DNA from 4 places in the Paenibacillus sp. FSL H7-0735 genome. Region 3 is predicted to be linked to each of the others. Evidence: riboswitches for the same ligand, from Rfam matches in the RefSeq annotation. Region 3 holds a riboswitch; each other region holds the start of a gene.
What was found. A riboswitch is a leader RNA that binds a small molecule or an ion and turns the genes downstream of it on or off. The one in region 3 is predicted to bind cyclic di-AMP.
Positions count from the first base shown of each region.

Region 1 (2,200 bases), 480 kb from region 3:
CTTAGAGTCTAAACAGTCTTTACAAGAAGAAGGTGTACTGAATTGGCGAAGGGCTTGGATCTGGTTCTGGCCAAATGCATAACCTACAATGTACTTGTGATTATTTTCTTCGAACCATAAGGCCCCGAAACAAACGTAATTTAGACTTATCGGCTCAAGCAGCCCTTGATGTATCCCTAAATAATAGTGCTTCAAAACATTCACCCCATCCAGCGTGCTATCACCTAATAGGCTCAGGTAACGCAAAAACCGCAGCAAGAGGAGGACCTCTGCTGCGGTTTTGGATTACAGGCAGATATACCTGGGCCAAAGCGTGGCGGATCAAGGGTCTCTCTCTTTACGCTTACGAGGTTAGCTGTCGGATTCGGACGGTGAGAGTCGCCCTACCTATTGAGACTTACGCAGTCTCCTTTGGATTCACCCCAAGTAGGCCAGGTGGCCTGATGGTTCCCCCGTTCCCTGCGAATGCAGGAACTCAGCGTTGATTGTTTTTCATGAATTAGATTCAACCCGAATCATACTCTTTTCAAGATTTTCTGTAAAAAACGGAAAATGTTCTTTTAGAGCGATTTTAACCATATCCTGCCGACTACGACTGAAAAACGAGGTAAATAGGTATTTATGGCGTGTTATCGCGCCTCTTTCTCGCTCAACCTCAGCTTCTTGCGTTTCTACCTATAAAGGGAATTTGCAGTATTTTCACCCTAAAAAGGTGAATAAAATCACATGGGTTATAGATAGCGATTAAACGCTCGAAACTCGAGTAAACAAGAGATATAGAGAGATTAGATATCAAGTAAGCGCTATCTAATGGGAAAATAGTTTTTAATTTGCATTATTTTGGCATCATTCAGGTTTTACAAGTCTTCGTGCATAAGAGTATGATTACTCCTGTTTCAACGACAATCGAATATTTGATCCGCTTAATTTCCGATAAGGAAAGCGGGGGAACCAACAATCGGCAGCCGATGTGAGAGTCGGAAGCTGATTATGGGGTGAATCCTGTAGAGGGTGCGAGTGAGCTCGCATCTATACAGGTAGGGCGACTCTCACCGCCCGAATCCGACAGCTAACCTCGTAAGCGTATGGAGAGAGGATGAGTGCAATGTGACCGCTAGCGAGCCACAGAGGAGATCCTTTGTGGCTTTTTGCTGTGCTCTTAGAAGCAAAGCATTTATGGAGGCCTCCCCCAAGAGGTCGCTAAATTCATCATTAGCGGTATTTGTAAGGCAGCGTCTAATGACGTGACACAACCGAGCTTTAGGTTGTGCCCGAAAATGACGATAGGTCAACATCCTTTCGGAGATTTTCGTTGCCTCCTTGTTGTAAATGAGCAGGAGGAGAAAAAAGAGATGACGGATCAGAATGAATATGTGCTTGTATGTGCGCCTACAAAGGCGGGAGAACATTTCATTAAACTTCTGAAGTTCAGGGGTATTAAGATGGCGGGATTAACCAACAATCTGGCTGAGAAAGCTTTACTAGAGGAGCTCGGAATCGAGCAGGTTATTCTAGTGGATACCCGCCATCAGAGCACTTGGTTTCGCCCATCGTTCCCGGTAGGCAGGGTATATCTGTTTGAGAGCAGCTTTCCGCTTTGCTGCCGCTATATTCAGATGTGCCGTACCTGGACGACACAGCCAATTTTTGTGATTACAAGTTCTATAAATCCTAGATTGGTCTATAAAAGACTTGGTGCGAGCTATGTAATCTATTCCCATAGTGGTGATGCTGATTTTCTAATCGATAGATCACCTCATCAAGGATAATGGAAGGAGTGCGGAAGATATGATGGATCTGTATATGGTGGCTTCGTTAGCTGTAATTTACGGGTTATTTTATGGCTTTATGCGCTGGTGCGCAGGTGTAGTTGAGGATACGGGGAGGGATAAGCTGTGATTCTAGTAATCGCTGTTACCCTACTGTTGTTTATATATCTGGTTTACGCGTTGATTCATCCTGAGAAATTTTAAGGAGGGGCATTCATGGGCATTTTGCAAATAGTCGTCGTAATTGTAATTCTCATCTTGTTGGTCAAGCCGATGGGGACGTATTTATATCATGTATTTTCTAACGAACCGAATCGTACGGATCGCTGGTTTGCAGGCACAGAGAAAGGTATTTATAAGCTGATCGGCCTGAAAAAACGGGACGGAATGTCCTGGAAGAAGTATGCACTCAGCTTTGTTTTAACTAATAT
Region 1 is NZ_JBBOZH010000001.1:652,956-655,155, forward strand. Features, by position in the region: gene NSS82_RS02940 (hypothetical protein) at 1-258, opposite strand, end outside; cyclic di-AMP (ydaO/yuaA leader) riboswitch at 327-491, opposite strand; cyclic di-AMP (ydaO/yuaA leader) riboswitch at 911-1,100, shown strand; gene NSS82_RS02945 (hypothetical protein) at 1,353-1,769, shown strand; gene kdpF (K(+)-transporting ATPase subunit F) at 1,896-1,973, shown strand; gene kdpA (potassium-transporting ATPase subunit KdpA) at 1,986-2,200, shown strand, end outside.
Region 1: linked by a shared signal. The riboswitch ahead of NSS82_RS02945 (hypothetical protein) and the one ahead of NSS82_RS00815 (C40 family peptidase) in region 3 are both predicted to bind cyclic di-AMP.

Region 2 (2,200 bases), 3.8 Mb from region 3:
TTGCAAACATAAAGGCAAGCAGCGGAAACGCTGAATATGCTGTATTAGCTGCCAAGAACAAAATCACTGCTGTAATCCCTTGAATGAAAAAGTACAATCCGCCACGGCCAAAGGTCGATTCAGCGATCTGAGAGACAACCGTAGCCTTTTCATCTGGCACAATACCATACCAATACGCCAGCACAGTGATTCCGGTAAACATAAAGCCAAGGATAAGTCCCATGATCATTAGCGTCTTGGCTGCATTCTTCTCAGCCGGTGCTTTAAAGTTTGGGATCGCATTAGATACGGCCTCAACCCCCGTTAGGGCTGAACAACCAGAGCTAAACGCTTTTAATAGTAGAAACAAACTTACATTAGATACGGCGCTGCCTATTTCAGGAACATTCGCATGCGCGCCACCCATTGCATATTTAACGATACCGGAGATAATCAGAACAACAATCGAAACCACAAACAAATACACTGGAATTGCGATGAACGAAGCCGATTCAGTCACTCCGCGAAGATTAATGATTGTTAATAGAACGATAACAGATACAGCGATGAGAACAGTATGATTATGAAGACTTGGAAAAGCCGATGTGATCGCATCCGTCCCTGCCGAGGCACTAACCGCTACGGTAAGAATGTAATCCACCAATAATGAACCCCCAGCGAGCAGCCCTGTCGGAATACCAAGATTGCTCTTGGCTACGATATAAGCTCCGCCTCCTTGCGGATAAGCAAAAATCGTCTGCCGATAGGATAAAATCAGGATGGCCAGCAGGCCCAATACGGCTAATGCAATTGGCAGGGAATACCAGATGGCAGTAAACCCGGCAGCCACCAGTACAATCAGTATTTGTTCCGTTCCGTAGGCTACAGACGAGAGCGCATCAGAAGACAGGACAGCCAGTGCTTTAACCTTGGATAACTTTTCATGATCGAGTTCATTCGACTTCATCGGACGTCCGATCAATAGTCGTTTTACCTTGCTTACCATGGTGGATACAGTTCCTTTCTTTGGGAGCTGAAACGGAATTTCCGTGCGCTGTTTTCATCGGTGGATTTCATAAATGCAGACACAAAAATAAGCATACGGAAATGATCCGCATGCTTATGCATGGTCATTTTCCCACCTTGCTTACGAGGTTAGCTGGCGGATTCGGGCTGTGGTTATAGCCCTACGGTACAGGTCTGTTCGACCCGGTTCCGATTCACCCCATTGGCATGAATGCCAAGTTTGGTTCCCCCGTTTTTCCTAAGAAAATTCAGCGCATATTCAACTTCTCACAAGGTCTAATATTAGTCTACAAAGTGCCTACAGTAAAGCGTTGAAAAAAATGAAAAAAGAATGAAAAAACATCCAATAAGCTCAAATATAGCGTCTTATTGGATGCTCTCTTTCATTATCTTCAATTATCCCTCTAGCCCGTGATTTTAATACCTTTTCAGCTTTTTTGTAACTTCCAAAGCGAAAACTAAAATCCTAAGCTCTCCTCTGCATCTACTTCAATCATTTCTTCTTCCTTACGTCCATACCAAAGAAGGAGACTAATTAGAGCAAAAGCGATTAAAGCTAACAAAGGAATCGTAATAAATCCGAAGTAGTTCAAGTAATCTTTATTACAAGGAACACCAATTGTACAAGGTAGAACTTTACTTAACGCTGGAATCTTCTGTTCCGCATAATGATAGATTGAGATACTGCCACCAATCAAACTTAATGGAAGCACATAAGGAATGATGCGCTTATCTCCACGGAAAGTGGCAATTCCCAACAAAAATAACTGCGGATACATAAAAATCCGCTGAAACCAGCAAAGCTTACAAGGTTCATATTTCAAGACTTCACTTAAATACAAGCTACCAGCTACAGCAACCAAAGAGACAAACCAGGCCAGATAGAGGCAGTTACGCTTGCAAAAAGATAGGAATTTTGTCACTTTGCCTCCACTGCTTTTGCGGCGGTGTTAATTTCAGATGTAATCGCTTCAATATCGAAAGGTTCAGCCGTTTTCACTCCATTAATGTAGAGCGAAGGCGTATTTGTCACGCCTGCGTCAGTTGCCAACTGAATGTCTTTCTTCAGCTCATCTGCATAAGTTTTCTCTTGGATGTCTTTACGCAAAAGATCGTAATCGATCGCTAATTTCTCTTTTTCAGCAAGGCTTATCAAGAAATCCTCAGTGGCCCATTCGTCGCTCTCATCCCCTTG
Region 2 is NZ_JBBOZH010000001.1:3,982,860-3,985,059, forward strand. Features, by position in the region: gene NSS82_RS18035 (APC family permease) at 1-985, opposite strand, end outside; cyclic di-AMP (ydaO/yuaA leader) riboswitch at 1,110-1,269, opposite strand; gene NSS82_RS18040 (disulfide oxidoreductase) at 1,464-1,928, opposite strand; gene NSS82_RS18045 (DsbA family protein) at 1,925-2,200, opposite strand, start outside.
Region 2: linked by a shared signal. The riboswitch ahead of NSS82_RS18035 (APC family permease) and the one ahead of NSS82_RS00815 (C40 family peptidase) in region 3 are both predicted to bind cyclic di-AMP.

Region 3 (2,200 bases):
CCCTGCGATACGCACTTGGTTATGGATGCTTCTGGCGCTTGTTGTCTTGCGACTTCTGCTTTCCCCTTTCATAAGGGCAGGATTGCTGCATGAGCTCCACCAGGAGCGAAAGGGCGAGCGTGGACTGTTCTTTTTCCCTGGCATGAAGATCTATGGACTACCTGTCTTAGTCTTTAGCCTAATCGAATGGGTGCTGACCCTGCTGCCGCTTTACTGGCTTGCTCCAAAAATGTACGGGCTGTTCTTATCCTCTTTGTTTAACTACGCTTTGTTACTTCATTTAGTACCATACGTATTGGCATGGCTTATATATATTTTTATCGTGCGCCTGTTTCTTCTATATATGCAGTTTGGTTACACCGGCGGTACAGGAATGTTCTCCTCACTGATCATCTGCTTGCGGTCACTGATTCCTGCTATAGGTGTTTCCATTGTACTTGGGGCGGGAGGCCTGCTCTTACTGCTAGTGTGCGGACTGACGGGTCTGTTCTGTCCCGGCCTACCGGCACTTATAATACGGCAAATCTCACCACTACCTTCTACGCTCTTAAAAATGTGGGGAATCTCTGCACAATATCATCTATGGCGTAGCAAAGCATTTCCACAATAAATCAACCTTATTTGACATAATAAAAAGGTCCCAATTCCTGTATTCAGGAGCTGGGACTTTTTCTCATTACGGATAACTTAAGAGTATTTGCAAAATCGTAAAAGCTCTGTTACAATAAGTCCTGTGCTATTAGTAACAATTTTGTAATCAATTGAAACGATTCCTACATAACTAAATGTATTTATCGTAAGTGTAACTGTCGAAACGTCATTCTCTGGTGCTTAACACGCCTAATTCCTTTGCACCGGGAAGTGGGGGAACCATATTTTGGGTGAATTGATCTCGCTTTACAGGGATCATAGGGAATCTTCTACCGAACCCTTAAGCTAACCTCGCAGGCCTTGGAAGGAGTACATCTTTTGAAAAGACATAATTTAAGAAAAAAATGCGTCGCTGCGGCGCTAGGACTTGTAATGGCATTATCTATTGGTGGAGGAAGCGCCTTTGCCGACTCTAAAATGGACTCTGTAATCTCAAAGACTATTGGAGTTGCCTATAAAACCGGAGGTACAAGCACTGCCGGATTTGATTGCTCTGGATTTACAAAGTATGTATTCAAGAATGTGGGTCTTACTTTACCTCGTACATCAAAAGCTCAATATAGCGTTGGAACTGCTGTATCCAAAAGCAATCTGCGTTCTGGTGATCTAGTGTTCTTTAACACACTTGGCAATGGAGTATCCCATGTCGGCATTTATGTTGGAAACGGAAAATTCGCACAATCGTCCTCTTCGCGTGGAGTGACCATCACTTCACTCAGTCAGGCCTACTGGGCCAATCGTTATGTTGGCGCTAAAAGAGTAATGAGTACTTCAGCTTATCAAGCTGTAGCCTTCGATTGAAACCTTCCTCACAACTATAACCTCACAATTACAACTATATGAACCTGAATCTGATTATGCCCGTAATCAAATTCGGGTTTTTCTTTATTCCATAATATATTTTTACACTATTAGAGCCCAATTGAAACACGTTTATTTGATAAAAATTGCAATTATATTAAAAATTAGGTCATTATTAACGCTTACATATGCCTTTCTACCGTAAAAATGCCAATTTTTCTGCATTAATATGTTAAAAACGATTGCCAAGCGGCTTTCTGTTTGTTACAATTAGCGCAGTGAGATTTTAGTAACATTTTTGTAATCATTAAGTTGTTATTTACAAAGGTTTTGTCATGTATTGATTACAAGCTAATCCTAATCAACAGTATGAGCCGAGTTTCCTAACTATTAGGAAAACGGGGGAACCAACTTTGGGTGAATTGACCTCCATTATATAGAGGGGTCATAGGGGACCTTCAACCGAACCCTTAAGCTAACCTCGTAGGCATTTGGAAGGGGTATACACTTTTGAAGAAGAAGTTAGCAGCAGCAGTACTAAGCTTTTCCATCATCCTCACCATCGGAGCAGGAAGCGCTTTCGCAGATTCCAAAATGGATAAAGTGATTGACAAGGCCATCGGTACTAAATACGTATCCGGCGGTATATCCACTAACGGATTTGATTGCTCCGGATTTACAATGTATGTGTTTGATAAGATTGGCATTAACCTTCCACACCAATCAGGTTCCCAATATCAAATGGGCA
Region 3 is NZ_JBBOZH010000001.1:168,322-170,521, reverse strand. Features, by position in the region: gene NSS82_RS00820 (hypothetical protein) at 1-610, shown strand, start outside; cyclic di-AMP (ydaO/yuaA leader) riboswitch at 828-966, shown strand; gene NSS82_RS00815 (C40 family peptidase) at 1,024-1,452, shown strand; cyclic di-AMP (ydaO/yuaA leader) riboswitch at 1,815-1,957, shown strand; gene NSS82_RS00810 (C40 family peptidase) at 1,963-2,200, shown strand, end outside.

Region 4 (2,200 bases), 2.7 Mb from region 3:
AAATCATTAACAGAAATAATAGCATCGTTTTTTTTCACAGGTGGGGTCCAATATTGCTCATTCCCAGGCAGGTCATCGAACCATTCGGCGTCCTTTGGACAATCTAGAATCATGAATTTTCCGTATTCCTGATCTCTGGATTGATGGTATTTGAGATAGGCTTTCCCGTTATCAATGGCGAGAATTTCTATTTTTCCTGAGGTGTGGCTCATGGATAAGCGTACTCTTTTGCCAAGTCCTGAGGTTCTAGCTTTGGCTTCTTCTACAATTTGATAGACTTGCTCGAGCGGTAATACGAAATCCCGGTTTCCGGCAACGGGCCGGTTCACAAAGAAGTAGTAGGGTGTAACGCCAGCCCATGAAAGTCGGTCCAGTAGTTCCCCTAAAATAATGGGATCATCGTTGATGCCTTTGAGGATGGGAGTCTGATTTACGACAATTGCCCCTGCGTTGTGGAGAGCTTTAAATGCTTTTTTGGCTTCAGGTGTGATTTCACGAGGATGATTGATGTGCGCCATAACATAGATTCGTTTGTCTTCGGTAGAGTAAGTACGAATCAGCTCCAGCAGCTCTTCGTCTTCAGAGATCCGCATCGGATTAAATACGGGAATTTTGGAACCTAGTCTAATGATCTTAACATGCTCAATGCTTCTTAGATTTTCAATAATGGATCTTAGCTTCGGTGTGGAGAGAATTAAACTGTCCCCGCCCGTAAGAAGTACGTTGTTAATCTCCGGATTCTTTGCGATATACTCCAAGCCCGGAGAGACATCAGCCATCGCCTCTTTCACGTCATTTCGGAACAGACGCTTACGGAAACAGTAGCGGCAATAAGCCCCGCAGACCTCGGATACAATCAGTAGTGCAGTGGTTCTATACTTGTGCTGACAACCAGGTACCACATAATTCGTGTCCTCATCGGAGGCGTCCCAGCGCCCATACTCCAGCAGTTCACCTTCGTTAGGAATAACCAGCTTACGGATGGGATCATCTGGATCATCCCAGTTAATCAAAGACAGATAGTAGTCATTTACACGAAAAACAAATTTGTCTGTAATTTCTTTCAGATTCTCTTTTTCCAGCTCAGACAACATAGCTATTTTGTTAATATCCGTGAAGTACTTTACCTTTTGCACGTACATCTCTCCTTTGTCTCGTAGTGTGAGAAATGAGGGAGCCTTAGTGTCAAAGGCCAATCTACTGCCAGCAGGGTCCAAAAAAAGCACAAAAAGAGACCCTTAGCAAGGGTCTCTGGTTATGTAAATAACATGAAAAGCAGACCCATCCACTGCTGACGAGGTTAGCTGACGGACTCGGGTAAGATGGTACCCTACATTCTAATGCTCAATGATTCGCCCCAATTAACTGGTTCCCCCGCTTTTCAACTGTAAAAGTTGGAAATTAAGCGTAGATAAAGTATACCCTATCAAGTTTTGAAAAGTCAAAAGAGAATCCTAGATTCACCTTCAATTGCTAGCGCTACTTCCGCCGAGTAGTTTAGGCAACAGCGTTAGCAGTTTCTCCCGGGTTAACGCATCACTAGAGTTCCATTTGCTTCCGTCGAGCAGATAAACATGTCCCTGACGTACTGCCGGAAGAGTGTTCCAAAGTGAACTGTCTAGTAATCGTTCCATCGCAGCTCGCGAGTCTTTGCGTTCCGGAATGAACATGAAGATATGATCTCCGGCGTAGGCAGGCAGTCGTGTTGGATCAACTTCGGCGAACCCTAACTCTTCGTCCAATATGGCTTGGATCTCTTCGGTCGGTTGTAAACCACATGGGGCATAAAGCGCAGTGGAGAATCCGGACATTCCCATAGCATATAGATGATCTCCATGATCATAGACCAAAGCAGAGGCGGTTTCTCCAACTTGGAGAGTTGTCGAGTAAAGCTGCTGCCACATGGCAGCGTTTTTGATTGTGAATGACTCCAGCCATGCTTCGGCTTCGCGCTGTTTACCTAGCCAACTGCCTAATGTCCGCATTCGGTTGTCGAGAGGCGCAAATGAATCAAAGGTGAGTGTCGGAGCGATACCAGAAACTGCTCTGTAGGCTCTTTCATCACTATTTGCCAAAATGATCAAATCTGGGTTTAGGGAAGCGGTCAACTGCGGGTCCAGTGGAAACCCGACGTTGGCGAGCTTCTTAAGCCGATGTTTATAGACGCTGTTCCGGGCGAATGCTTCATCTCCACCGATAG
Region 4 is NZ_JBBOZH010000001.1:2,819,287-2,821,486, forward strand. Features, by position in the region: gene NSS82_RS12625 (KamA family radical SAM protein) at 1-1,142, opposite strand, end outside; cyclic di-AMP (ydaO/yuaA leader) riboswitch at 1,275-1,418, opposite strand; gene NSS82_RS12630 (AraC family transcriptional regulator) at 1,467-2,200, opposite strand, start outside.
Region 4: linked by a shared signal. The riboswitch ahead of NSS82_RS12625 (KamA family radical SAM protein) and the one ahead of NSS82_RS00815 (C40 family peptidase) in region 3 are both predicted to bind cyclic di-AMP.